One region of the Mesorhizobium sp. B283B1A genome, then DNA from elsewhere that is predicted to be linked to it. Evidence: predicted binding sites of a transcription regulator. Region 1 holds the regulator's gene; each other region holds the start of a gene.
The links. Region 1 encodes LexA, which represses DNA repair genes until DNA is damaged. Its sites were predicted from a motif close to TGTTCNNNNTGTGTTCNG; they were not measured.

Region 1 (9,502 bases):
GGCGCGCTGGGACCAGGAGCCGGAAATCATTCTCGATCCCGAGCGCAAATGGCAGGCCTTCGGCAAGGCCGATGCCGCGCTGATCGCGTCTGGAACGGTGTCGCTGGAACTGGCGTTGTCGGGCGTGCCGACGATCTCGTGTTACCGGCTCGATCCGGTGATGCGCATGGTCCAGGGCCTGGTCAGGGTGTGGAGTGCCGCCTTGCCCAATCTCATCGCCGACCAGGCGATCGTGCCGGAGCACTACAACCAGTATGTGCGGCCACGCTATCTGGCGCGGCAGCTGGAGGCGCTGTTTTCGGACACCGCCTACCGTAGCTGGCAAAAGGACGGCTTTGCTGAAGTTGTCAGGCGCATGGCCACGGACAGGCCTTCAGGCGAGATCGCCGCGGAGGTGGTGATGGGGTGCATAAAGAAGGCAGTAGGCAGTAGGCAGTAGGCATCTTATTCCCTACTGCCTATTCCCTATTCTATTCCCTACCTTTTCGCGATCGGCACGTAGTCGCGCTCCGGTGCACCGGTGTAGAGCTGGCGCGGACGGCCTATCTTCTGGCGCGGATCCTCGATCATTTCCTTCCACTGCGCGATCCAGCCGACGGTGCGGGCTACAGCGAACAGCACGGTGAACATGGTGGTGGGGAAGCCCAGCGCCTTCAGCGTGATGCCGGAGTAGAAGTCGACGTTCGGGTAGAGCTTCTTCTCGATGAAGTAGGAATCAGTCAGCGCGATCTTTTCAAGCTCCATGGCGATGTCGAGCAGCGGATCGTCCTTGATGCCGAGTTCGCCCAGAACCTCATGCGCCGTCTTCTGCATGATCTTGGCGCGCGGATCGTAGTTCTTGTAGACGCGGTGGCCAAAGCCCATCAGCCGGAACGGGTCGTCCTTGTCCTTGGCGCGCGCGATGAATTCCGGGATGTGATCGACATGGCCGATCTCGCCCAGCATGTTGAGCGCCGCTTCGTTGGCGCCGCCATGGGCCGGACCCCACAGGCAAGCGATGCCGGCGGCGATGCAGGCGAACGGGTTGGCGCCCGAAGAGCCGGCGAGACGAACGGTCGAGGTCGAGGCGTTCTGCTCGTGATCGGCATGCAGGATGAAGATGCGCTCCATGGCGCGTGCCAGCACCGGGTTGATCTTGTATTCCTCGCACGGCACGGCGAAGCACATATGCAGGAAGTTGGCCGCGAAACCGAGATCGTTCTTCGGGTAAATGAAGGGCTGGCCGATGTGGTACTTGTAGGCCATGGCCGCGATCGTCGGCATCTTGGCGATCAGCCGCATGGAGGCAACCATGCGCTGGTACGGGTCGGAGATGTCGGTGGAATCGTGATAGAAGGCCGACAGCGCGCCGACCACACCGCACATCACCGCCATCGGGTGCGCATCGCGGCGGAAGCCGGTGAAGAAGCGCGACATCTGCTCGTGCACCATGGTGTGGCGCGTTACGCGGTAATCGAAATCGTCCTTCTGCGCCTTGGTCGGCAGTTCGCCGTAGAGCAGGAGATAGCAGACTTCGAGGAAATCGCCGTGTTCGGCCAACTGGTCGATCGGATAGCCGCGGTGCAGGAGAATGCCGGCATCGCCATCGATAAAGGTGATCTCCGACTCGCAGCTCGCCGTCGAGGTGAAGCCGGGATCGTAGGTGAAGGCACCGGTGGTGCTGTAGAGCGAAGCGATGTCGATGACGTCGGGTCCGACGGAACCGCTTCGCACCTTGAACTCATGAGTCTTGCCGCCGAATTCCAGCTTTGCCGTGGCCTCTTGGGTCTTGCCGCCAAATTCCAGTTTTGTCGCAGCTTCGGTCATTGCAAACTCCTTCTCGTTTCCTCATGCCGGCAAAGGCAAATTCTGCAGAGCGACACGTCGAAATCACCGCAATGCGCGTATTCGCCACCGCATTTCAGGAGGGTGCGTGCCAGATTGGGCCAGGACCTAATGTTGCACTGCGAAACCCGCCTTTCAATGCCAATCTTCTTGGGCCAGTTTGCTCCTAATCGATTTGATCGGCTATGCGCGCCAGGCTCTCCTCGCGCCCCAGCACGGCAAGCACGTCGAACACGCCTGGCGAGGTGCTTTTGCCCGTCAGGGCGGCCCGCAGAGGCTGCGCCACGGCGCCAAGCTTGTGGCCACCGGCCAGCGCGTAGTCGCGGATCGCGGCCTCCGCGGCCGCGGCCGACCAGTCGCCCGACAGCGCGTTCAAAGCTTCGTGAGCGCCGCGCAGGATCTTGCGGGCATCGTCATTGAGCAGGAGTGCCGCCTTGTCGTCGATCGGCAGTGGCCGCGTGCCAAACAGGAAGGCGGCGCCGTCGACGAGCTCGACCAGCGTCTTGGCGCGCTCCTTCAAGCCGGGAAGCGCTGCCAGCAGTTGCGCCTTGTTGCGGTCGTCGAGGCGCGCGGCCATCGCCGGGCCGCCCTCGAGAAAGGGCAAGGTGGCGATGAAGATGTCCAAGAGTTCGGCATCGGCCATGCCGCGCATATGGGCGCCGTTGATCGCCTCCAGCTTGGCGAAATCGAAACGGGCCGCGCCCTTATTGACGTCGCCTATGTCGAACCAGGACACCATGTCCTCGATCGACATGATCTCGTCGTCGCCGTGGCTCCAGCCCAGGCGCGCCAGGTAGTTGAGCAGTGCCTCCGGCAGGTAGCCCATGGCGCGGTAGGCTTCGACGCCAAGCGCGCCGTGCCGCTTCGACAGCTTGGCACCGTCGGCGCCATGGATCAGCGGGATGTGCGACATCGACGGCACATCCCAACCCATGGCGTTGTAGATCACGGTCTGGCGGGCGGCATTGGTCAGGTGATCGTCGCCACGGATGATGTGGGTGATGCCCATGTCATGGTCGTCGACGACGACGGCATGCATGTAGGTCGGGTTGCCATCGGAGCGCAGGATGATGAAGTCGTCGAGATCCTTGTTGGGGAAGCGCACCTCGCCCTGCACGCGGTCGTGCACCACGGTCTCGCCCTCGGTCGGTGCCTTGACACGGATGGCGCCCTTGACGCCGGGCGGTGCCTCGGACGGATCACGATCGCGCCACTGGCCATTGTAGCGCGGCGGCAGGCCCTTGGCGCGCGCCGCTTCGCGCATCGCCTCGAGTTCGGCGGGGGTCTCGTAGCTGTAATAAGCCTTGCCCAGGCGCACCAGCTCCTCGGCCACTTCGCGGTGTCGCGGCGCGCGCTCGAACTGCGAAACCGCCTCGCCATCCCAGCCCAGACCGAGCCAGGTGAGGCCGTCCAGGATCGCCGCCGTCGCCGCCTCGGTCGAACGCTCCCGATCGGTGTCCTCGATGCGCAGCAGCATCGTGCCGGCGGTATGCTTTGCGTACAGCCAGTTGAACAGCGCGGTGCGCGCGCCGCCTATGTGCAGGTAGCCGGTGGGCGAGGGGGCAAAACGGGTGACGACCTTGTCGGGCATGGAACTCTCGGGAAGCGTCTGGGGCGGGTGTGGGTGCGCGGACTTTCGCGCGTCGCGCGTTCATGTAGCATAGGGCGTCAGGGGTGCAAGGGGCAGACCCAATGGCTGGACGAAGCCGGGGCTTGGATCAGGGCGAGGACGCCGTTGTCGGCGTCAGCGAGCGGTCCCTGTTTGCGATGCCGCTGCCGGCCTCGCTGCCGACGCAATCGCCTCTCGTGCCGGGTTCCGGCAACCAGCCCGCACCGGATATCCCCGCGCCAATTCCGTCGCCGGCCGGCAGGATCGTGCGTGTGCGTCGGCAACTCGGCCGGCTGTCATTGCCGCGCCTGCGCAACGGCATCACTGCGGCGGCGGAGCTGGAGCTTGACCGCGGCATTGGCTTCCTGCTTGTGCCGGTTTGCCTTGCAATCGGCGCGATCGGCTATTTTTCCCTGGCAGCCGAACCGGACTTCGCCAGGCCTGTCGCGGTGGTGGCCCTCATGGGCTTCCTGGCGATTGTCTCGCGCTCGTGGCCGAAAACCCATCTGTTCCTGACGGCGGCATTGCTGTGCGCGCTTGGCTTGCTCGCCGCCAAGGTCGAGACGTGGCGCACGGGAACCCAGATGCTGGGCTCGGAAATCTCGACGCAACTGAGCGGCCGCGTGGTCTCGATCGAAGAGATGGAGACCGGCCGCATCCGGCTTACCATCGACGTGACGTCGACCGCCCGGCCGAAACTGCGCTACGCGCCGGAAAGGGTCCGGCTTTCGACACGCAAGATACCGCCGGAAATGACCGCCGGCTCCCTTATTACCGGCTATGCCAAGCTGTTGCCGCCGACCGGTCCGGTGCGGCCGGACAGCTATGATTTCTCCTTCGACAGCTATTTCGCCGGCATCGGTGGCAGCGGGTTCTTTCTCGGCAATCCAAAAGTCGTTGCAGCCGACGACGCTGGCATGCCGCTGTCGGCCCGCCTTTCATCAGCGATAGAGAACGCCCGCGAAGCCATTGCCGACCATATCAGGGGCAGCGTCGGCGGCGCAGAAGGCGAGATCGCGGCGGCGTTGATCGTCGGCGTGCGCGCCGGCATCCCCGACGAAATCAACGAAGCGATGCGGCGCACCGGCATCTATCACATCATCTCCATTTCGGGACTGCACATGGCGCTGGTCGCCGGCACCATCATGGGACTGCTGCGCGGCGCCTTCGCGCTGTTCCCGGACTTTTCCGCGCGCCGGCCGGTGAAGAAATACGCGGCCGCGGCAGCACTTTTCTCGATCGCCGCCTATCTCGTCATCTCCGGCGTCGTCGTCGCCGCCGAGCGCAGCTTCATCATGCTGGCGGTGATGCTGATTGCCGTCCTGTTCGATCGCGCGGCGCTGACCATGCGCAATCTGGCGATCTCGGCGATCGCCGTCATCCTGGTCTCGCCGCATGAGGTGGTCGGCCCGAGCTTCCAGATGTCGTTCGCCGCGACCGCGGCCCTGGTTGGCGCCTATGCCGGCTGGGCGGATCACCGGGCGGGAAAGACCAGACCGCCGCCGCCGAAGCGCTCCTTGCCGGGTTTCCTGACGCGCAAATTCCTGCTGGCGACAGGCGGGCTGGCCATGACGTCGATCATCGCCGGCAGCGCCACGGCGCTGTTTGCCATCTGGCATTTCCAGCGGGTGTCGCCGCTCAGCCTGTTCGCCAATCTGGCCGTCATGCCGATCGTCTCACTCGTGATGTTCCTGGCCGTTGCCAGCGCGCTGCTGATGCCGTTCGGCCTGGACGCGCCATCCCTTTACCTGATGGGCAAGGGCCTGACCGCGATGATCGCCATTTCGGCGTGGATATCGGAACGCTCTCCGGTCGATGCGGTCGGGCTCATCTCACAGCAATCCGTTCTGCTGGTGGCAATTGCCCTGGTCATCGCGACGATGGCGACGACGTGGCTGCGGCTTGCAGCGCTTCCATTCGCGCTCGCCGGCTTGCTGGTGGTGTCCGACACGCGCACGCCGGATGTGCTGGTCTCGGAAGACGCGCGGCTGGTCGCGCTGCCGATCGGCGGTGGCGAACTCGCGGTCAGCCGGGCCCGGCCGAACGAATTCACCGTCGACAACTGGAAACGCGCGCTGAGATCCGAAACCATCATCCTGCCGGAGATGTTCGACAAGGCGGATGGACAATTCGATATTGCCGATGCCGTCAGCCTGCCGCCGGGAGCGCCGTTCTATTGCACCGACGGTGTCTGTCTCGCCAGGCACCCGTCCGGTGCGATCATAGCGCATGTCGAAGACCGCAAGGATACCTGGAAGGCCTGTGGCTTCGCCGACCTGATCATCGTCAATGACGCAACGGCCTACGACGCCTGCCACAATCCGCTGGTTCTCGTCGTCACCAAACGGCAGCTCGCCCGCAAGGGCAGCGCGGCCATCTTCTTCGACCGCCAATCTGCCACCGGTCCGCCGACCATCAGTTTCGCGGTGGACAGTCCGTATCGGCCCTGGCACGCGCAGCGAAAGTTTTCGCGCGAGGCGAGGGGCCTGCAGCCCTATCGCAAACCTGACAAGCCAAGTGCCGTGCCGGCTCAGTAGCGCCTGATCAGCCCAACGAGCTTGCCCTGCACTTTGACCCTGTCTGGCCCGAAGATGCGCGTCTCGTAGGCCGGATTGGCGGCTTCAAGCGCAATCGAGGCACCCTTGCGGCGGAACCGCTTCAGAGTCGCTTCCTCCTCGTCGACCAAGGCCACGACGATCTCGCCCGGGCTCGCCGTATCGGCGTTGCGGATAATGACAGTGTCGCCATCGAAGATGCCGGCCTCGATCATCGAGTCGCCCTTGACCTCCAGCGCATAGTGCTCGCCGCCCATGATCATGTCCGGCGGCACCGAGATAGTATGCGTCTGATGCTGGATGGCATCGATGGGCACACCGGCAGCGATGCGACCCATGACCGGGATGGACACCGCTGGAACCGCATCGTCGTCATTGCCGGCAGCGGCAAAGCGCGACGGTGCCGGCTTGATTTGGCGGCCGAGGCTGCCCTGACCGAGACCGCCTTGGCCGAGACTTCCCTGGATGACGCTTGGAGAGAATTTCTTCGCCGCGTTGAGGCCCGGCGCGATCGAATCGGGCAGCCGCAGCACTTCCAGCGCACGCGCCCGGTTGGGCAGCCGGCGAATGAAGCCGCGTTCCTCCAGCGCCGTGATCAAGCGATGGATCCCTGATTTGGAGGCGAGGTCGAGCGCCTCTTTCATCTCGTCGAAGGAGGGCGGAATACCGCTTTCCTTGAGCCGTTCATGAATGAACATCAAGAGTTCATGTTGCTTGCGTGTCAGCATGGCGGCCCCCAAGGCATCTGGACAAGGTTTTGATCCAGAATGGTTCTGATCCAGAATCGAAAAAACAAACCCAGAACAAACACTATCTGTTCCAGTTGTGTTCTGCAACCGTTTAAAGTTTAGTGAATTTGGTAAGAGGGCCGTAATCATTTGCAGGGCCGGACAGGCCGGAAATCGGGGATTTTCGCCCGTTGCCGCCCGTCGCCCGCATTGAAATGTCTTGGTTAATAGCCTGCGGCCAGTCTTGCGACATGGCTCGGCATCAGCGGACGGCTGACCCTGGCGAGGCCGATTTTCGCGCCTGCGATCGGCTTGCCTGCCGTGAACGAAACGAAATCAAAACGCCAACAATCGCCGGTTCGGAAGCAGCCAGCCGATCGCGGGCTTCGGCAATCTCGTCGAGCGTCGGACGATGCGGAGGCGCCGAGATCATCCGGCAACCGCTTTCAGGCTGCCGGCGCGCCCGACGTCCTTGTTCGCGTCGCCGTCCTCGGTGTGGACATAGACGTGCAGCGTATAGCCGATGTGGGCCGTCATCAGCGCTTTTGCCCGCTCGACGTCGCGATCCAGGGCGGCTTCCATGATTGCCGTGTGGTGCTCGATCGCCATCGCCTCGCGCAGCGCGTTCATAGCCTCCTCGTAGCCGTCCTTGAGGCCGGCCGCGGCCCGCAATGTCGGCGCCAGCCCAAGAAAGCGATGGTGCCGGCGCAGCTGATCCGAGATCGTCGAGCGAAACCGCAACAGCCAGCTGGACGTCGCCGCACTCAGCAACGACGCGTGAAAAGCCTCGTGGTTCTCGTCCCACTGATCGACGGCGGCATCCGAGGGGTCGTCCACCGCGGTCTTGCACCGGGCGAGCCGGTAGTGCGCGGTGACAACCGCGTCTTCCCACTCCCGGCCGCCTTTCTCCATCGATTCCTGGAAGAGCGGTATCTCGACGACCATCCTCGCGCGCGCCAGATCCTCAAGTTCGGCGCGGGACACGGGGGCGACCGCAAAGCCGCGATTGCTGATGGCGGTGACCAGGCGTTCGGCTTCGAGGCGCGACAACGCTTCGCGCAGCGGCGTCCAGCCCACTCCGTAGGTGCCGCGCAGAGCGCTGAGCTTGAGCGGGGCGCCCGGCATGAGACGGGTGGTGAGGATATCGCGCCGCAGAAGCTGGTAGGCGGCTTCTGTCTTGGTGGAGTTCTTCTGGTCCTGCATTGCGATCCATTCGTTCTCTGCCATTGGAGAAATTATATATGATGGTGGGTGATGGCAAGAATTATATATAATGTTTGACATGCGCCGAGGGACTGACCATGATCGCTGGAGGTGCCCCGAGGCGGCGCTGATCAAATCTGGGAGGAAATGATGTTGAAGTCGAAATCCGCATGGCTGTCAGGATTGGCCCTGGCAGGCGCATTGATGGTCAGCGCCGGCAGCGCCGCGGCCGATCAGATCCGTATCGGCATTGCCAATTTCGGCGAGCATCCGCAATTGAACGCCGCCATAGCCGGCTTCAAGAAGGCGCTGACGGACAATGGCTTCGTCGAGGGCAAGGACGTCGTCTACACGGAGAGCCATACCAATTTCGACGCATCGCTGGTGCCGCAGATGATCGCCAAGCTGCAGGCCGAGCAGCCCAAGCTAATCTACACCATCACCACGCCGGTCTCGCAGATCGCCAAGAAGGCACTCGCGGGCTCCGGCATTCCGATCGTCTTTGCCGCGGTCACCGATCCGGTGGCGGCCAAGCTGGTGCCGTCGTGGGACGCGGGAGATGAAGGTATGACCGGCGCCAGCGATCTGCAGGATGTCGCCGCGGTGATGGCCTTCACCAAGAAGCTTCTGCCGAACGCCAAGCGCTTCGGCGTGCCTTACAATCCAGGCGAGGCCAATGACGTTGCCCTCGTCGAAAAGATCAAGGCGGCGGCGCCTGCGGCCGGCTTCGAAGTCGTGGAGGTCGGCATCGACAACGTCAATGACATCCAGCAACGCATCGCCTCGCTCGCCGGCAAGGCCGACGTTATCTATGGCCCGGCCTCGAACCTGATCCAGCCGGCGATCGCCGCCGTCTCCGCGGCCGCTCGCCAGGCCGGCATCCCGGTCGTCAACTCCGACGACAGCGCGGTCCGCAACGGCACCGTACCGGCAAGCTTCGCTGTCAATTACACGCAGGTCGGCGTCAATGCGGGTAACATCGCCGCCGAGATCCTCAAGGGCAAGGATCCGAAAACGATCGCGCCATCGCGCCCGGCCTACAAAGACCACATGGCGCAAATCTCCCGCAAGGCGATGGCCGCGTTCGGCATCGAGATACCGGCTTCGATGGCCGATTGCGGCTGCATCGTCGACTGATATCGGGACTGAGGGGGGGGGGGGGGGGGGGGGGGGGGGGCCCGGGGGGGGCGCCGCCCCCCGTCAGGTCAGGGAGGAACGATGCTCGAGATCCGATCCGCGCGCAAAGTATTCTACAGGGGCCAGGCCGACGAGAAGATCGCGCTGGACAGCCTCAGCCTGTCATTGGCGACTGGCGAGTTCGGCATCGTCATCGGCTCCAACGGAGCCGGCAAGAGCAGCATGCTCAACGCCATTTCCGGCGCGCTGATCCTCGATTCCGGCAAGATCCTGATCAATGGCGCCGATGTGACAAATATGCCGGTGCACAAGCGCGCCGCCAAATTGGCGCGGGTCTTCCAGGATCCGATGCGCGGCACCGCCGCCAGCATGACGGTGGCGGAGAACATGCTGCTTGCCGATCTGCGCAGCCACAAGCGCACCTTGCGGCAAGGGTTGAACGCCAC
Region 2 (9,502 bases), on a different contig from region 1:
GCACCACCGCCGCAGCGACCACCGGCCCGGCCAGCGGGCCACGGCCAGCCTCGTCCATCCCCGCCACTGGCCACAGGCCGTCGGCCATCGCCTTCGTCTCGAAGGAGAAATCGGGTTTCTCGACAATTCCGAAGAGAAGCGGAGAATCAGAACGCGCGCGAGCCATGTTGCGGCGAGGTTCGCATCGGTTCCGATTCTCCGCAAGTCCCTCCGGGTCGGGTGGGGCGCCGGACCGGGAGGGCACCGTCTGCTGGCCGGGGCAGGCCGGACGGGATTTCACAAGCGAAAAGGGCAGATCAAAGCAGCATCAGCTGCTCCTGGTCCTTTCCCGCGGCGACGAACTGGTCGGTTCGCAGCGTGCGCCGTTCGGCATTGAGGCCGAGCCGCTTGGCGGTGATTTCGAAGCGCCGGCCGATCTGCCAGGCATAAGGTCCGGCGCCCTTCATGCGCTTGCCCCATTCCGAATCGTAGTCCTTGCCGTCGCGCATCGAGCGGATCAGCGACATCACGTGGCGATAGCGGTCGGGATAGTGGCGCAGCAGCCAGTCCTTGAAGATCGGGCTGACCTCCAGCGGCAGGCGCAGCACAACATAACCCGCCTCGCGCGCGCCGGCGGCGCTCGCCGAATCGAGGATCCGTTCCATCTCCTGGTCAGTCAGGCCGGGAATGATCGGCGCCACCATGACCGAGGCCGGAATGCCGGCATCGGAAAGCTGCCTGATCGCTTCCAGCCGCTTGGTCGGCGTCGATGCGCGCGGCTCCATCGTGCGCGCCAGCATGCGGTCGAGCGTCGTCACCGACAGCGCCACCTTGGCGAGCCCGCGCTCGGCCATGCGCGACAGGATGTCGATGTCGCGGGTCACCAAAGCGGATTTGGTGACGATGCCGACCGGATGGCCGCGCGCCTCCAGCACTTCGAGGATCTCGCGCATGATCCGGTACTGCTTCTCGATCGGCTGGTAGGGATCGGTGTTGGTGCCGATGGCGATGGTGCGCGGCTGGTAGCCGTCCTTCGACAGCTCCTTGTCGAGCAGCCGCGCCGCGTCCGGCTTGGCGAACAGCTTGGATTCGAAATCCAGGCCCGGCGACAGGCCCATGAACGAATGGGTCGGCCGCGCGAAGCAATAGACGCAGCCATGTTCGCAGCCGCGATAGGGGTTGATCGAGCGGTCGAAGGAAATGTCGGGCGATTCGTTGCGGGTGATGATGGTGCGCGGCTTTTCCACCTGCACCTCGGTCTTGAATGGCGGCAATTCCTCCAGCGAACTCCAGCCATCGTCGAAGACATGACGGGTGACCGGCTCGAACCTGCCGGACGGATTGATGCCCGCCGAGCGGCCACGGTTGCGATCCGGACGGATGCGCATGCCGCTCTGCTCGATCATCGCATTGGCCATCTCGGCCCGTCCTGCTCCGAAGGCTGCAATGTCGGCGCGCATGATCGGCTCCATCTTCGCCCGCTCCCAGGGACTGTCCATGTTGTGTCGAATCGCTCTGCTCATGAAATTATTCCTATTTCCTTGATGAGAACAAAGCAAGAACTTTCTGTGGTGCGTTGCAAAAACTGGCATCGCGTCCGCCTTTCCGCTATTCGGCTGACGATGCTCAGTGTTCTCATCGAAACCCGCAATGACGAGGAGGCTCTCGCCCGCACGCTCGGCTCGCTGATTGGCGGCGCCGTCGAGGGCGTGGTGCGCGAGGTCGTCGTCTGCGATACCGGCTCCACCGACCAGACGCATCATGTCGCCGAACATGCCGGCTGCCATTATGTGGCGAGCGGCGGTGTTGCCGCCGGCATCAGGCAGGCCAAGGGCGACTGGCTGTTGCTGCTGGAGCCGGGCGCCAGGCTGGTGGATGGCTGGACCGAAGCGGTCGTCGCCCACATGGCCCGGCAAACGATGGCGGCGCGGTTCTCGCGCTCACGCGGCAGCCGTGTGCCGTTCCTGGCGCGGGTGTTTTCGGGAAATCGCGCGCTGGCCGACGGACTGGTGATCAGCAAGCGGCAGGCAGCGTCCTTGTCGAAGCACGCCGGCAGTGCCGAGGCGCTTGCACGCGGCCTGGCGACAAAGAAGCTCGACGCCGAGATCTGGGTAGCGCCGGCGAAGCGGGAATCGCGCAAATGATTCTTTTGCAGCTGCTGTCTACGTCAGGGGCAGGCATAATCGCCGCGCCCTCAAGCATCAGCTGACCCTGCTGGTCGGCCATCCCGCCAAGGAGGTCCTGGACGTCTATGGCGAGCAAAGCCCGGTGACGCTGACCGGCGAAGCTGGCCTCGGCTTCGTTGAGGACCCGTTCGGCTTGCACATGGGCACCGTGCCGGCGTGCACGCTGCGGCTGATGATGGAAGTCGGCTCCGGCGTATCTGCGCCTTCGCGCCGGTGGTTTCACGGCGAACCGGTCATCCGCTGAAAGCGGACAGGATCTCCACAGGCATCCAGCGTGCCTGTCGCCGGGCAATGCGGCCTTGCCTGCTCTCGGCATCATAGTCCATGGCCGCTGGCTCGCGGCTGAACCGCAGCCGGTCGTCCAGGGCATTGACGATGACGATCGCCCTTGAATCCCCACCGTCGGTGGTGACCGCCGCGACATAGACGCCGCAGTCCCGGCAGATCAAATAGTCGGCGGTGCGCAATCCGAACCGGTATCGGTGCAACCGGGCGTCGTTCTCGACCGAGACGATCAATTGGCCGTTCGGATCGGCAACGGCGCGCGAGCCATGTTTGATGCAAAACGCGCATTGGCAAGCACGGACTTCGATTTGCGACGGGTCAAGGTCGGTTGAAAATTGAAGGCGTATGTTGCCGCAATGGCATCCGCCGGCATGCACAGTCATCGCTTCCGCCTCGTCGTCAACGGCAAGGGCCGCCGCCACGAAGGGTACTTCCTCCGGCATCGGGTTTGGAATGGTCTTTCGAAGGCGAGGGCAGCCTTTTGCCTGGCAACGCGACGTGAAACCGGCGCCTAGCCTCGGCTTTACGGAGCTGATTTGCCGCGCCGCAGGTGCTCGTCGAGGCGCGGCATGATCTCGACGAAGTTGCAGGGCATATGCCGGTAGTCGAGCTGCGCCTTCAAGATGCCATCCCAGGCGTCCTTGCAGGCACCGGGCGAGCCCGGCAGTACGAAGACGAAGGTGGCGTTGACGACGCCGCCGGTCGCCCGGCTCTGGATCGTCGAGGTGCCGATCTTGTCGTAGGAGATGCGGTGGAACACTTCCGAAAAGCCATCCATGCGCTTTTCGAAGATCGGTTCCAGCGCCTCCGGCGTTACGTCACGCCCGGTAAAGCCTGTCCCGCCGGTGGTGATGACGACGTCGATCGCCGCGTCCTTCGACCAGTCGAGCACCTTGTCGCGGATCTTGTCGCGGTCGTCGGTGACGATATCGCGGGCGGCCAGGATGTGGCCGGCCTCGGTGATGCGGTCGGCCAGCGTCTGTCCGGATTTGTCGTCGGCGAGGCTGCGCGTGTCGGAAACGGTCAGCACCGCGACACGCACCGGAATGAAGGAACGGCTCTCGTCAGTTCTGGCCATCTGCGCCCTCCGATGCGATGCTGCGCGTCGCCGCGACGAACCAGTCTGGCTGGCGGCCGCGGATCTCGGCCGCCGCGCGCTTGGCGACATTGCCGGTCTCGAACAGGCCGAAGCACGTCGCGCCCGATCCGGACATGCGTGAAAAACCCGATCCAGCCTTATCGAGCCATGAAAGCGCCCGGCCTATGGCGGGCTGTATCGCCTGCGCCGCCGGTTGGAGATCGTTGCGGGTGAGTTCCAGCCAGTTGCGCAGGCTGTGAAAATCGATGCCGCGCGGCAGCGGCGGCAACGGCTCGTTGTCCCGGTGGGAAAGTGCCGAAAACACCTCGGCCGTCGAGACCGGCATGCCCGGATTGACCAGCACCAGCCCCAGCGCCGAGACGTCCGGCACCATCGACAGCTCGTCACCAATGCCGCGCGCGACCAGCGGCCTGGCCGCTAGGCACATCGGCACATCGGCGCCAAGCGAAAGACCGATCCGCGCCAGCCCGGCGCCATCGATGTCCAGACCCCATGCCTGCGCCAGGCCGCGCAATACCGCCGCCGCGTCGCTGGATCCGCCGCCGACACCGGAGGCGACGGGCAGGTTCTTTTCAAGCTTGATGGCGACAGGCGGGGTCTTGTGCGGTCCGGCCTCTCCTCGCAGCGCATCGCGCGCCTTCAACACCAGATTGCCGGCGTCGAGGGGAACCTCCGGCGCATATCGCCCGGACACGGTGAAATCGTCGCTGTCGGCGAGCGCGACCTCGACCCGGTCGCCAAAACGCGTGAACACCGCCAGGCTTTCGATCAGGTGATAGCCGTCGGCGCGCCTTCCCGTGACGTGCAGCGCCAGGTTGATCTTGGCGGGCGCATGCCAGGTACGCGAACCGATGTCGGTGTCCACGGCGTCAGTCGTTTGGGAGATGATGCTCAGTCCTTGGCCAGCCGGTATTCGCCGGTCTTGGGATCCTTGACCAGCGTTCCCATCGCGCCGTTGGCCGCCTGCTTTTCGGTGCGCCGCACCTTGGCCGTCACGCGCTCGGCTTCGCGCACGAATGTGCGGTAGCCGAAATAGGCGGCGACGCCAACGACGGTGAAGAAAATGATCTGCGGCATGTCAAAACTCCTCCCACGCTGGGCCGGCGAAGGCGGCCGGTCGGGTCGGTTAATGCATGTCGCCCAAAAATGTGTTCGGTTTTGGCAAAACGACAGGCACGAGACTTCAAGGCACCTATGCTAGACGGTTTTACGCGGTTTTCAAAGCCCGAACCGAGCCCACAACGCGCGCTCTTCCGCCGCATCGATGACCCCGCTGGCAGCCGCAGCGGCGATATCGGGCGCGGAAAAGCCCTGGCTCGAGCCGAACAGGCCGAAGCGGCCGAGGAAGCCGCGCGGCGCGGTAATCAGCCTGAGCTGGGTCTTCGCCCCGAACCGGGTCTTGAGCACCGTGCGCATGTCGCTGAGCGCATCGACGAGGCCAAGCTCCAGGCCCTTCTTGCCGGTCCAGAACAGGCCGGTGAACAGGTCCGGATCGTCCTTCAGCTTTGTGCCTCGCCGCTCCTTGACCAGATCGATGAAGGTCTCGTGCACCTCGAGCTGCAGTGCCTTCAGCCGTTCGACGTCCTCCTTCTTCTCCGGCTTGAACGGATCGAGCACCGCCTTGTTCTGGCCGGCGGTGTGGACACGGCGCTCAACGCCGATCTTCTTCATCAGCTCCGGAAAGCCGAACGAGGCCGAGACCACGCCGATGGAACCGACGATCGAGGACGGATCGGCGAAGATTTCGTCACCGGCGACCGCGATCATGTAACCGCCCGAAGCCGCGACATCCTCGACGAAGACCAGCACCTTTTTGTTCTTTTCGGTCGCCAGGTCGCGGATGCGCTTGAAGATCAGCCGCGACTGGACCGGTGAGCCGCCAGGCGAATTGATCGAGATGGCGACAGCGGGCGCTTCGAAGGAGAACGCCTTCTCGATCAGGCCGGCAGTGGAGGCAAGCGACAGGCTCGGCCGGAACGGACCGCCGCCGGCCATGATGGTGCCGTGCAGCCGGATGACCGGAATGGTGACGACGGTGGAGCGCCAGGATTTCGGCAGCAGGCGGTTGAAAAGACGTTTCACGTGGGTGGGCTCTCCGGTCGATGGGTTGCAGGCATGTAGGGATTCCCCGGCCAACGGCAATGTGGTGGCCAGGAATAGCTCAATCTCCGAACAGCGAGGCGAGACCGTTGGTGATCATTTCGCTGCGCTCGTCGGGACCATTGCCCGACAGCGCGTGAAGCATCAGCGGCGGGCGGATGGCAAGCTTTCCCCGCGCCCCGAGCGTCGCCCGCACGACGATGCGGATCGCCGCCGCGTCGGGGCGAGGATGGACAGCCAGCATCTCGGCATCGCCGAAACGGCCTGATATCGCATCGAGGATGGCACCGAGTTGCTCGGGCCGCGCAATGACCGCAAGCCCGCCACGCGGCCTGACCACCGCCGCCGCGCTTCTGATCCAGCTCTCGAACAGCCCGTCCTCCATGACATGGGCTTCCTTCCTCAGGGGGGCGGGGGTTGCCCGGTCCCGGGGGGCATTGAAAGGCGGGTTCATGATGACGAAGTCGAAATCATTGTCGGCGAGGCCGGACGCTGCCCGTACCCGGCCCGACATCGTGACATCGGCGACAAGCACCGATGCGCGATCGCTGAGATGCGCATTGCCGGGATGGGCAAGGGTGGCCGCCGCGAAGGCCGCCATTTCCGGCGCGCGCTCGACGAGCACGGCCGCCGCACCCGGGCAGCGCGACAGCACGGCGAGGCCCGCAGCGCCCGCTCCGGCACCGAAATCGGCGAGGCGTCCGCCAAAGGAGGATGGCACGGATGCCGCCAGCATCATTGCATCCATGCCGGCGCGATGGCCGCCATGCTTGGGCTGCACGAGCCAGAACCGGCCGCGATGGAAGGCGTCGACCGTGTGGGCCGGTGTGTCCGGGCCAAAGGTGTCAAGGGCAGGGGCGGCTGGGGCTGCCGACATTATTTTCCGCGTATCTCGTTGGCGATGCCGGCATCGGTAAGGATACGCCGCGCCGCGTCGGCCTTTTCGGCGTCGACCATGACGCGCCGTGGCAGGATGCCGAGCGAGCCGTCGAGCACGCTCATATTCTGGTCGGCGACGAAACAGCCGATGCCGGCATCGCGCATCAGCGATTCGACAAAGGAGATGATGACGGCGTCGTTGGTGCGGATCAGCTCTATCATCGGGCGAAACTCTCAGTTTGCGGCGCCGATGTAAACGGCCACGCGGATTCCATGGCACACTCCGGCTCGGTCACGGCCCGCCCCGGTGTTGGCCGCGATCGGTATCGGTTGACAGCCTGTCATCGACGCCGCGCCAATTCGCCACTTGCCGTGGCCGTATCCGCCGCCCTAGAGTCGATACGGGACTAAGGGTGCCGTCGCACGCGTTATACCAAGACGGGAGTGATTGTCGTGGGTGTCGTTCTCAACATCGAAAATGGGAAGCGGGAACCCGCGTCCATCAAGGATCTCATCGACCTGACGGCAGCCGACATGGGGCGCGTCAACGAATTGATCCTGTCCAAGGCAGGCTCCGACGTCGAGATGATCCCGGAGGTCGCCAACCATCTGATCTCGTCCGGCGGCAAGCGGCTGAGGCCGATGCTGACGCTCGCAGCCGCCCAGATGTTCGGCTATTCCGGCGAGGGCCACGTCAAGCTCGCCACCTCTGTCGAATTCATGCACACCGCCACGCTGCTCCATGACGACGTCGTCGACGAGAGCGGCATGCGCCGCGGCAAGAAAACCGCCCGCATGATCTGGGGCAACCAGGCGAGCGTGCTGGTCGGCGATTTCCTGCTCGGCCAGGCGTTCCGCATGATGGTCGATGTCGGCTCGCTGGAAGCCCTCGACATCCTGTCCAGCGCAGCCTCGATCATCGCCGAGGGCGAGGTCATGCAGCTTGCCGCCGCCAAGAATCTCGAAACCACCGAGGACGAGCATTTCGCCGTCATCAAGGCCAAGACCGCTGCCCTGTTTTCAGCCGCTGCCGAGGTCGGTCCCGTCATCGCCCAGGCAACCCGCAACGACCGTGCGGCCCTGCGCTCCTACGGCATGAATCTCGGCCTCGCCTTCCAGCTGATTGACGATGCGCTCGACTATGGCGGCACCAGCAAGGACCTCGGCAAGAATGTCGGCGACGATTTTCGCGAGGGCAAGGTGACCCTGCCGGTTATCCTCGCCTACCGGCGCGGCAGCAAGGCCGAACGCACCTTCTGGAAGCGCGCCATCGAGGACAATGTCGTCGATGACGCCGGCCTGGAAAAGGCGATCGGCCTGATGACCCGCCACGGCGCCATTGCCGACACGATCGGACGCGCCCGCCATTTCGGCGAGATCGCCCGTGATGCGTTGGCGCCGCTGGAAGAGACGCCGCAGAAGTCGGCGCTGATCGACGTCATCGATTTCTGCATCAGCCGGGTGAATTGAGCGGCTGTCTTTCACGGAATTCCCTCTGGCTCGTGCCGGCGGGGGAGAATCTGTGAAAGCCGTTCCGCCGTCTCGACAAACCACCCCGTCGCAAATTATCTATAAAACATGGCAAAGGGCACGGACGACACCATCGCGGTGCGCATCGGCAAGGCGTTGGCTGACCGCATCATCTCCGGCGCGATCGAGCCGGGGGCAAGGCTTCGGCAGGATCATATCGCCGAGGAATTCAACACCAGCCATGTTCCCGTGCGCGAGGCTTTCCGCCGCCTGGAGGCGCAAGGGCTAGCGGTCAGCGAGCCGCGCCGAGGGGTGCGCGTAGCGGCTTTCGATCTCGGCGAGGTCAAGGAAGTCGCCGAAATGCGAGCCGCTCTCGAAGTGCTGGCGCTGCGCCATGCCGCGCCGCATCTGACGTCGGCCATTCTCGATCTCGCCGAGGAAGCTACAAAGGCAGGCGACAAATCCCGCGACGTCAGGTCGTGGGAAGAAGCCAACCGCGCCTTTCACCGGCTGATCCTCGCGCCATGCGGCATGCCGCGCCTGCTCGCCACCGTCGACGACCTGCACGCCGCCAGCGCCCGTTTTCTGTTCGCGGCATGGCGCTCGGAGTGGGAGACGCGGACCGATCAGGACCACAGGGCGATATTGGCCGCCTTGCGGCAGGGAAACACCGAATCCGCCGCCGCGACGCTCGGGCGGCATGTCCAATGGATTGGCCGCAAGCCGGTCAGGACGGCCTCCGGCGCGACGCGCGAAGCCTTTGCCATCGTGGGCTGAAGCCTTCCATCGTGGGCTGATGCACGTCGCCCAACAGGCCCGGTTTCGGGAGGACGACTGCATAAAGCGAATGGGCCTGAAGCGCGTCGCGACACGCTTTAGGCAGCCTCTGCACAGTGAAGGCTTGCTATCCCCGAAGAAATGTGGATTCGATAATAGATCGAAAGCAGAAATTATCTATAATTTCAATCGGTCGAAGGAATTCTCATGACAAACATCGCATTCGCGTCCCGCAAGCCGTCCTTCAGCCCGCTCCGGCTCCAGGATCGCTCGCTCGCATGGCAGGTCGGAGCCGTCGTGCTCGGCACGCTGTTCCTGGCGCTGTCCTCCTACATCGAAGTGCCCATGGTGCCCGTGCCGGTGACCATGCAGACCTTCGCCGTGACCCTGATCGGTGCGCTCTACGGTTGGCGGCTTGGCACGGTCACCATTGCCGCCTGGCTGGTCGAAGGCGCGGCCGGCTTCCCGGTCCTGGCCGGAGGCGCTGCCGGGCTGCAGCATTTCGTTGGGCCGACTGGCGGCTATCTCTTTGCTTTTCCGGTCACCGGCGCGCTTGTCGGCTGGCTGGCCGAACGCGGCTGGAACGGCAACAGGGTGGTGCTCGCCTTCGCCGCCATGCTGCTCGGCAACCTTGCATGTCTGGTGCTCGGAACGGCATGGCTCGCTGTCATGATCGGCGCCGAACAGGCCATCACCTTCGGCTTCCTGCCGTTCATCGTAGGTGGCT
Region 3 (9,502 bases), on a different contig from region 1:
CGGCTGGCGAAACGGATGCCGTTGACCGGCACCCGGATGACGGTGCCGCCGTCCGACACCAGCATGATCTGGTCGTCATTGCCGACCGGGAAGGTCGCCACCAGCTGGCCAATCTCGGCGGTTTTCGACACGTCGGTAGCGCGGATGCCCTTGCCGCCGCGGCCGGTCAGGCGGAAATCGTAGGACGAGGAGCGCTTGCCGTAGCCATATTCGGTCACAGTCAGAACGTACTGTTCATGCGCCTTGAGCTCTTCGTAACGGCTGTCGGAAAGCTCCGTCTCCTCGCCGATCTCCTCATTGGTGAGCGCGATCTCTTCTTCCTCTCCCGCCGTCTCGGCGGCAAGCCGCCGCTCCGACGCCGCCCGCTTGAGGTAAGCGGCTCGCTCCGCCGGAGAAGCATCGACATGCTCGATCACCGACATGGAGATGATGCGGTCGGTCGCAGCCATGGTGATGCCGCGCACGCCGACGGAATTGCGGCTCTGGAAGACGCGCACGTCGCCGACGGAGAAGCGGATGCACTGACCCGAATTCGCCGTCAGAAGCACATCGTCATTGTCGGTGCAGGTCTCGACGCCGAGGATCTCGTCGCCCTCCTCCTCCAGCTTCATCGCAATCTTGCCGTTGCGGTTGACCTGGACGAAGTCGGACAGCTTGTTACGGCGCACGGTGCCGCGCGTCGTGGCGAACATCACGTCGAGCTCGCCCCAGCTCGTCTCGTCCTCCGGCAGCGGCATGATGGTGGTGATGCGCTCGCCCTGCTCAAGCGGCAGCATGTTGATCAGCGCCTTGCCGCGTGATTGCGGGTTGCCGATCGGCAGCCGCCAGACCTTTTCTTTGTAGACGATGCCGCGCGAGGAGAAGAACAACACCGGCGTGTGCGTGTTGGCCACAAACAGCCGGGTCACGAAATCCTCTTCCTTGGTCGACATGCCGGAGCGGCCCTTGCCGCCACGGCGCTGCGCCCGGTAGAGCGAAAGCGGCACGCGCTTGATGTAGCCGGAATGGCTCACCGTCACGACCATGTCCTCGCGCTGGATCAGGTCCTCGTCTTCCATGTCCGCGCCGCCGTCGGTGAGTTCGGTGCGGCGTGGCGTGCCGAACTCGTCGCGCACGGCGGCAAGCTCGTCCTTGACGATCTGCTGGACCCGCGCGCGTGACGACAAAATGTCCAGATAATCAATGATTTCGGCGCCGATCGTGTTCAACTCGTCGGCGATTTCGTCGCGGCCAAGTGCCGTCAGGCGCTGCAGGCGCAGTTCGAGGATGGCGCGCGCCTGTTCCTCGGACAGATTGTAGGTGCCGTCCTCGTTGATGCGATGGCGCGGATCGTCGATCAGGAGGATCAGCGATTCGACGTCGCCCGACGGCCAGCGCCGCTCCATCAACTGCTCACGCGCCGTCTGCGGATCCGGCGCGGTGCGGATCAGCTTGATCACTTCGTCGATGTTGGCGACGGCGATGGCCAGACCCACCAGCACATGGGCGCGGTCGCGCGCCTTGCGCAGCAGGAATTTCGTGCGCCTCGTGATCACCTCTTCGCGGAAGGAGACGAACGCCCTCAGCATATCGGTCAGGTTCATCACTTCCGGCTTGCCGCCGTTCAGCGCCACCATATTGGCGCCGAACGAGGTCTGCAGCGGCGTGAAGCGGTAAAGCTGGTTGAGGATGACGTCGGCAACGGCGTCGCGCTTCAGTTCGATGACGACGCGGTAGCCCTGGCGGTCGCTTTCGTCACGGATGTCGGAAATGCCCTCGATGCGCTTGTCGCGCACCAGTTCGGCCATCTTCTCGATCATCGAGGCCTTGTTCACCTGGTAAGGAACCTCGGTGATGATGATCGATTCACGGTCATTGCCGCGCTGTTCGATGTTGACCTTGCCGCGCATGACGATGGAGCCGCGGCCGGTCGCATAGGCGCTGTAGATGCCCGAACGGCCAAGCACGATGCCGCCGGTCGGGAAATCCGGCCCCGGAATGATCTCCATCAGTGCCGGCAGGTCGATCGCCGGATTGTCGATGATGGCGATCGCGCCGTTGCAGACTTCGCTCAGATTGTGCGGCGGAATGTTGGTGGCCATGCCGACTGCAATACCGCCGGAACCGTTGACCAGAAGGTTGGGGAAGCGCGCCGGCAGCACCTTCGGCTCGGTGTCGGAGGCGTCATACGTGTCCTGGAAATCGACGGTCTCCTTGTCGATATCCTCCAGAAGTTCGTGCGCGACCTTGGTCAGGCGCGATTCGGTGTAGCGCATCGCCGCCGGGGGATCGCCGTCGATCGAGCCGAAATTGCCCTGCCCGTCGATCAGCGGCACGCGCAGCGACCAATCCTGCGCCATGCGTACCAAGGCGTCATAGATCGAGGCATCGCCGTGCGGATGGTATTTACCCATCACATCGGCGACCGGGCGTGCCGACTTCACGTATTTGCGGTTCCAGTGGTAGCCGCTCTCATGCGCCGCATAGAGAATGCGGCGATGCACCGGCTTGAGGCCATCACGCACATCGGGCAGCGCACGGCTGACGATCACGCTCATGGCGTAAGACAGGTAGGAGCTCTGCATCTCCTCGATGATGGAGATCGGCTCGATGCCGGTAGGGCCGCCGTCGGCGCCGCGCGGTGTTTTTTGGTCGGTCAAATCGGATCACAATCTAATCAGGAATCACTTGACGCTTATATAGGAAGCACGGCCGAAACTCCAATATTCGCGGCACTTTTCCAGTGTCATTTTTGGTGGTAATTTCAAAAGGATACCGCTGATTGCGACGATATGGCCACAGCGCTTTTGGCCGCCAAGGCAAAAGCCCGCAATGGACCAACTTCGCCGAACGAAAGCCGCGGACGCCCTGAATTTGGAGCCCGTGGCTGCCTTGCGAGCGCTGAGCGGGTGGCTGCGCCGCGATCTCGACGGCGACTGATCGCAGGTTGGCGGTACGTGCCGACGTCGGACTGAGCCCGCTTCAGCCGAGACGCCCGCTTGCCAGGGCGCTTGATCGGCGAGCGCGATAGTTGCCCGGCGTCTCGCCCATGATGCGCCGGAAACGGCGGTTGAAAGTCGACAAATCGTTGAAGCCGGCCTCGAAGGCGATCGCCGAGATCGCATCCTTGGACATGCGCAGCCGCACCGCCGCGCGGTGCAGCCGGGTCTTGAGCAGGAACTGATAGGGCGTCATGCCGGCGACCTGCCGGAAGGTGCGCAGGAAATGATAGGGACTGGTCGCCGTTTCATCGGCCAACACTGAAAGCGAAACCGGGCCGTCGGCATCCAGCTCGATGCGCCGAACGGCTTCGGCGACCCGCTTCTGGTCGCGGCGGCTCGGGGCGCGCCTGGCAGGCGTGGCGCTGGAAACCGTGGCGACTGCGGCAGCGGCAATGCGTAGGGAAAGTTCCTCGAAGGCGTCCTTGTTGGCCATTGCGCGCGCGGCTTCCGCCTCGGCCAACAATGGTGCCAAGGCCGGCAAAGGCGGCAGGCGTGGCGCGTCGAAGGCAGGTTTCCTGGCGCCTGGCACATCGGCGACGATCCGTTCCATGTAGTCCGGCCTGAAATGAAACGAGAGGCAACGGTCGCCGCCGCCATGCTCGTGCCCGCATTCGTAGCAGGTGCCGGGATTGCCGAGCAGCAGCGCGCCGGCTGCCAGCATCGCGGTGCCTTGCTGCGCGCGATAGCGGAACGTGCCGCTGGTCACCGCCGCGACACAAAAATCCCGATGCGCCTCCTCAAACGGCCGATCGCCGGCGCCGGCCGTGCAGATCACATCCGCCACATGCCAGCCAGGTCCAAATGCGAGCGTATGCGTTGTGGCCATCATGGGCCGAAATATAGCAATTTTTCCCAAGCCCAGAACCCCGTCACCGGCTAATCCTCACGGTCTCCTGACAAAAAGAGACCACGGCCATGTTCGACCCCTTTGCCGAAGCACTGCACAGCCCCGGACCGATCGGCGGGCTTGCCGAAAAACTCAATCTTTACGGCCGCTTCGTCGGTGCCTGGACATTCGACGCCTCGCGCCACCTCGAGGACGGCACGGTGCTGACCGGGCGTGGCGAGGTGCATTTCGGCTGGGTGCTGGAAGGCCGCGCCATCCAGGACGTCTGGATCCTGCCCGCACGGAACATTGGCTCCCAGCCTTCGCTCGGCAAATGGACGTTCTATGGCACGACGCTGCGGGTCTATGATCCCGCCGCGGACGCCTGGCACATCTTCTGGAGCGATCCGCGCAACCAGTACTTCAGCCGCCAGCTTGGCCGCGCCGAGGGCGACACGATCGTGCAGGTCGGCGCCGACGGCACCGGCTCCTCGGTGCGCTGGAGTTTTTCGCGCATCACCGAAGACAGCTTCCGCTGGCTTGGCGAGCGTTCGCACGACGATGGCACGACATGGCGGCTCGAAGTCGAATTCCTGGCCCGCCGCGCGAACGAAGTTCGAAATGAAAGGTAGCGGTCCCTCACGCCCCCTCTGGCCTGCCAGCATTTCACGCCACAGCCTGTTTTCAGTACCCCTGCTTTGCTCTACCAATTGCAGGCACGGGCTCGGCCCGGCGGGAGGGGTCAGAGATGCCGAGCTTCGACAGCTTGTTCAACGCCTTCGTCACCATTCTGGTGACCATCGACCCGCCCGGCCTGGCGCCGCTGTTCCTCGCCGTGACGCGCGGCATGAACCGCGAGGAGCGCCAGCAGGTCTCGATCCGCGCCTCAGTCATCGGCTTCCTAGTGATGGCGCTGTTCGCCGTCGCCGGCGCCTCCATCCTGTCGGTGTTCGGCATCACGCTGCCAGCCTTCCGTGTCGCCGGCGGTTTTCTGCTGTTCTTCATCGCCTTTGAAATGGTGTTCGAGCGCCGGCAGGACCGCAAGGAGAAGATCGGCGACGTCGCCATCACCAAGGACATGATCCACAACATCGCCGCTTTCCCGCTGGCGATCCCGCTGATCGCCGGCCCCGGCGCCATTTCGGCGACGGTGCTGCTCTCCGGCTCGTTTCAGGGTTTTGCGGCGCAAGCCGCGCTGGTCGGCATCATCTTCGTCTGCCTCGCCATCACCTATCTGGTGTTCGTGCTGTCGGAGCGCATCGACCGCATCCTCGGCCAAACCGGGCGTTCGATCCTGACCCGCCTGCTCGGCGTCATCCTAGCGGCATTGGCCGTACAGTTCGTCGCCGACGGCATCAAGGCGCTGATGGCGAGTTGAACAGTAATCCCTACTGCCTACTGCCTACTGCCTACTGCCTACTGCCTACTGCCTACTGCCTACTGCCTACTGCCTACCTCGTCGTCGTATCGATCACTTCGAAATCGTGGGTGATCGTGGCGGTTTTGGCCATCATGGCGGAAGCCGAGCAGTATTTTTCGATCGACAGGTCGATCGCCCGCTTGACCTTGTCGGGTGACAGCGCACGGCCTTTGACGATAAAATGCATGTGGATGCGGGTAAATATCCTGGGCTCGGTTTCGGCCCGGTCGGAATCGAGCTCGACGACGCAGTCCTCGACCGCCTCACGGCCCTTTTCAAGGATGTGGACGACATCATAGGCCGAACAGCCGCCGGTGCCGATCAGCACCAGTTCCATCGGGCTCGGCCCCGGCGTCTTGCCTTCCGGGCCGGACGCGGTTCCCAGCACGACCTTATGACCGCTGCCGGACTCACCGATGAAGGTGCGTTCCTCCACCCATTTCACGCGTGCTTTCATCGAACTCGTCCTTCACCGTGTTTCCTTGACCGCTCGGCCAGCGCTCAATCGACAATGCAAAACCCCGAAAGTCCATTGGGACTCTCGGGGCACAATGCTTGAGCCAACGTTCGACTTGAGCCAACATTGGGCCTGAACCAAAATTGCGCCTAGCCAAAACTGGCGTCCGCGGTTTCGATCAGAGCCCGCCTTGATCAGAACGGGATTTCGTCGTCCAGCTCGCGCGACGAACCGCCGCCACCGCCGCCCCTGGGAGCGCTGCCGCCGCCACGGTTGAAGCTCTCGTTCGGGCTGGACTGGCCGAAATCGGAACCACGGCTGTTGCCGCCGGAATAGCCGCCGACCTGGCCACCCTCGCCCTGGCCGCGCGCGTCGAGCATCTGCAGCTCGCCACGGAATTTCTGCAGCACGACTTCCGTCGTGTATTTGTCGGCGCCGGTCTGGTCCTGCCATTTGCGCGTCTGCAGCTGGCCCTCGACATAGACCTTCATGCCCTTCTTCAGGTACTGCTCGGCGACTTTGGCTATGCCCTCATTGAAGATGACGACGTTGTGCCACTCGGTCTTTTCCTTGCGCTCGCCCGAATTCTTGTCGCGCCAGCTTTCCGACGTGGCGATGCGAATGTTGACGACCGGCTCGCCCGAGTTCAGGCGGCGGATTTCAGGGTCCGCACCGAGATTGCCGACCAGAATGACCTTGTTGACGCTACCCGCCATGATATTTCTCCGCGCTCATCCGAAACAAATTTTTGTCGCAGCACCTTACAGGCTGCGAATGTCAGCCGCCTGCTAAGGCTGGCTTTTCCCACAAGGTTTTTGTTCCCTTTTCGTTCCTATATGCACTGCCGCTGATTGTCAAGGAATGGCAACAATGCCCGAGCCCCGCATATGGGTTTCAAAACACCACTTGCCAAATCAATAAGTATCGACTTATGCTTTCCCATGATCGAAGCAGAGATTTTCCGCGCCCTCGCCGACCCGACGCGCCGCGCCGTCTTCGAGCGTCTCGCCACGGCAGAGATGAGCGTGTCGGAACTGCGCAGCGGCCTGACGGTGTCACAGCCGGCCGTGTCGCAGCATCTGGCGGTGCTGCGCAGCGCCGGCCTCGTGGTCGAGCGGCGGGCCGGCCGCAATGCCTACTACCGCGCCGATCCGCAGGGGCTTGCCCCCCTGCTCTCCTGGATCGAGCGCTACCGGACCTTCTGGCCGGAGCGTATCGAAAGGTTGAAGACGGTTTTGAAGGATATGGATCAGTGAAGGGTTTGGACCAGTGAAGGATTTGGGATCGATGAACGCCAAAAACCAAAACGAAGTCGCCCAGGATGCGCTGGAGTTCGAATACGATCTTTCCGAGCCGCCCGAAAAGGTGTGGCGGGCGCTGACGGTGCCGGAATTGCTCGCCGCCTGGATGATGCCGAACGACATCAGGCCGCAGGCCGGCAGCCGTTTTGCCTTCGCGGGACCGGAGGCTCCGATCGAATGCGAAATCCTCGACGCCGAGCCCGAACGCCTGTTGCGCTATTCCTGGCGGGAGCAGCCGGGCGATGCGACACGGCAGGACCCGCTCGACAGCACCGTCACCTTCACGCTTGCCCGCACCGTTTCCGGCGGCACGCATCTGCGCATCGTCCATGACGGCTTTGCCCGCAAAGCCATGCCCGCCGTCGCCATGGCTGGTGCCGGCTGCCGGCTTTCGCTGGGGTTGCACGAGGCCGGGAAGCCCATCGCCGCGAACACGCCGCGCCTTCTGCTGCGCGCGGCGTGAACATAGAAATCGGAGACGAAAAAATGAGCGGTGTTGCCAATCTGGTGCCGATGGTGATCGAGCAATCGAGCCGCGGCGAACGCGCCTTCGACATTTTCTCGCGGCTGCTGCGCGAGCGCATCATCTTCATCAATGGCGAGATCAACGACGACATCTCGGCGCTGGTCTGCGCACAGCTTTTATCGCTGGAGTCGGACAATCCCGACAAGGAGATCTCGCTCTACATCAACTCGCCGGGCGGCGTGGTGACCAGCGGCTTCGCCATCTACGACACCATGCAGTACATCAGTTGCCCAGTGTCGACCGTGTGCATGGGGTTTGCGGCGTCGATGGGATCGTTCCTGCTGATGGCAGGCACGCCGGGGCGTCGTATCTCGCTGCCGAACGCCACCATCCTGCTGCATCAGCCGCTGGGCGGCTTCCAGGGCCAAGCGTCCGATATCCAGCGCCATGCCGAGCGCATCGTGAAGACCAAACGCCACATGGCCGAACTTTACGCGCAGCATTGCGGCCGCAGCTACGAAGAGGTCGAACGTACGCTGGACCGCGACCATTTCATGACCGCCCGCGAGGCACAGGCATGGGGCATTGTCGACCACGTCTTCGACACGCGCAAAAAGGCGGCGTGAGGCGAAGGCAGATCGGATTTTCTTCGGCTTGCCGAAGAATTGACGAGACCGGTCTGGTTCCGATGGCGGCACCTCCCTATAATCGGGGGATGACCGACACGCATCCGTCCAGACCATCGCATCGTGTGATCGCCGCCGCAGTGCTCGCCATTGCCGGCCTCGTGTCCGGCACGGCCCTCGCAGAGGATGGCTCGCCGCCGCAGAAGGCCCTGCCCGGCGTGACTGGCGGCTATCACATTGCCAAGCCGGTCCCCCAGCCCGAGCCCGACGATGCGTTCCCCAGCAGCGGCAACGGCCAGTTCAAGATCGGCAATACCGATGTCAGGATTTCCGGCAGCATCACGGTCGATGTCGCCACGGGCGGAATGAAACCTCGAAGGTAGGGATAGCCGCGGCCGGCCCAGCACAAAAGAACAGCCCCGCCGTGCCCTAGGGCAAACGGACGGGGCTTTTCTGGATCTCAAATCCAATCTTGCCGGGAGTGTACTGCCGGCGTTTGATTTCGGATGCTTCGCGGCGTTCAACCGACGATCCGACTAGTAGTCTCTGATTTTTGTGGGGTACGGCCGGTCACGGTTTGTCGGGGCAGCGTTGAAGCTGACCCTCACACTTGCGCCTGCCGCGGCTCCAGCTAGATGTGGAGCCCTTGGGGACTATCAGGTGGCGTCATGCTCCGCTCCTTTGTCCGTTGCGACATTCGTCTCGAAGCGCAAATCGCACATGCCTGCGGCGTCTCGCAGACCGCCTTGGGGCGGCGAGGCCATCGAAAGACGGCCGGCTTCGTTGACGCCTTGAGACTGCTCCCGTGAGCCGGCGGCGTCAACCGCCTATAGCCGGTTACGGAAAAATGTGATCGCCGGGAGGTTACGTGCAGGTCAGTTTTTGCACAACTTTGTCAGGAGCGTGTTCGGCCTTTGTTCTTTCCGCTTGCCCCTTCGCGCGAAAGACGGTTAAACGACTTCCGTCGGGAGTTGTGGCGTCTCTCGACGTGGCGGCAAAAACACCTACATAGGGGATGGCCGGGAAAAGCCCGCCAATCCCATGAATTCCAGATCTGAGGCGGCGACCGGCGATGGCCGACCATAAATTCCTTTCCATTCGCGGGGCGCGCGAACACAATCTGAAGAACGTCGATCTCGACCTGCCGCGTGACAGCCTGATCGTCATGACCGGCCTGTCGGGGTCCGGCAAGTCGTCGCTTGCCTTCGACACCATCTATGCCGAAGGCCAGCGCCGCTATGTCGAAAGCCTGTCGGCCTATGCGCGCCAATTCCTCGAGATGATGCAGAAGCCTGACGTCGACCAGATCGACGGCCTGTCGCCGGCCATCTCCATCGAGCAAAAGACCACATCGAAGAACCCACGCTCGACGGTCGGCACCGTCACCGAGATCTACGACTACATGCGTCTGCTGTTCGCGCGTGT

Region 2: a site for LexA is predicted at 1,526-1,543, ahead of LB577_RS13300 (PA0069 family radical SAM protein). Genes of this name have one in related genera too.
Region 3: a site for LexA is predicted at 6,501-6,518, ahead of LB577_RS19600 (single-stranded DNA-binding protein). Genes of this name have one in related genera too.

Annotation. Positions count from the first base shown of each region.
Region 1 covers NZ_JAIUIQ010000018.1:70,847-80,348, reverse strand. The annotation lists gene lpxB (lipid-A-disaccharide synthase) at 1-439, shown strand, start outside; gene gltA (citrate synthase) at 478-1,806, opposite strand; gene gltX (glutamate--tRNA ligase) at 1,991-3,415, opposite strand; gene LB577_RS17260 (ComEC/Rec2 family competence protein) at 3,517-5,970, shown strand; gene lexA (transcriptional repressor LexA) at 5,964-6,716, opposite strand; gene LB577_RS17250 (GntR family transcriptional regulator) at 7,146-7,943, opposite strand; gene LB577_RS17245 (ABC transporter substrate-binding protein) at 8,070-9,056, shown strand; gene LB577_RS17240 (ABC transporter ATP-binding protein) at 9,138-9,502, shown strand, end outside.
Region 2 covers NZ_JAIUIQ010000013.1:17,288-26,789, forward strand. The annotation lists gene LB577_RS13295 (ribonuclease HII) at 1-166, opposite strand, end outside; gene LB577_RS13300 (PA0069 family radical SAM protein) at 297-1,451, opposite strand; gene LB577_RS13305 (glycosyltransferase) at 1,602-2,123, shown strand; partial or broken gene LB577_RS13310 (hypothetical protein) at 2,140-2,409, shown strand; gene LB577_RS13315 (GFA family protein) at 2,399-2,872, opposite strand; gene moaB (molybdenum cofactor biosynthesis protein B) at 2,974-3,528, opposite strand; gene LB577_RS13325 (4-(cytidine 5'-diphospho)-2-C-methyl-D-erythritol kinase) at 3,515-4,414, opposite strand; gene LB577_RS13330 (membrane protein) at 4,441-4,626, opposite strand; gene LB577_RS13335 (S49 family peptidase) at 4,768-5,631, opposite strand; gene LB577_RS13340 (tRNA1(Val) (adenine(37)-N6)-methyltransferase) at 5,711-6,526, opposite strand; gene LB577_RS13345 (DUF2007 domain-containing protein) at 6,526-6,750, opposite strand; gene LB577_RS13350 (polyprenyl synthetase family protein) at 6,982-7,998, shown strand; gene LB577_RS13355 (GntR family transcriptional regulator) at 8,107-8,775, shown strand; gene LB577_RS13360 (biotin transporter BioY) at 8,983-9,502, shown strand, end outside.
Region 3 covers NZ_JAIUIQ010000022.1:19,644-29,145, forward strand. The annotation lists gene gyrA (DNA gyrase subunit A) at 1-2,639, opposite strand, end outside; gene LB577_RS19580 (helix-turn-helix transcriptional regulator) at 2,962-3,810, opposite strand; gene LB577_RS19585 (hypothetical protein) at 3,897-4,439, shown strand; gene LB577_RS19590 (MarC family protein) at 4,556-5,185, shown strand; gene LB577_RS19595 (OsmC family protein) at 5,259-5,684, opposite strand; gene LB577_RS19600 (single-stranded DNA-binding protein) at 5,879-6,400, opposite strand; gene LB577_RS19605 (ArsR/SmtB family transcription factor) at 6,626-6,940, shown strand; gene LB577_RS19610 (SRPBCC family protein) at 6,972-7,448, shown strand; gene LB577_RS19615 (ATP-dependent Clp protease proteolytic subunit) at 7,472-8,077, shown strand; gene LB577_RS19620 (hypothetical protein) at 8,167-8,460, shown strand; gene uvrA (excinuclease ABC subunit UvrA) at 9,150-9,502, shown strand, end outside.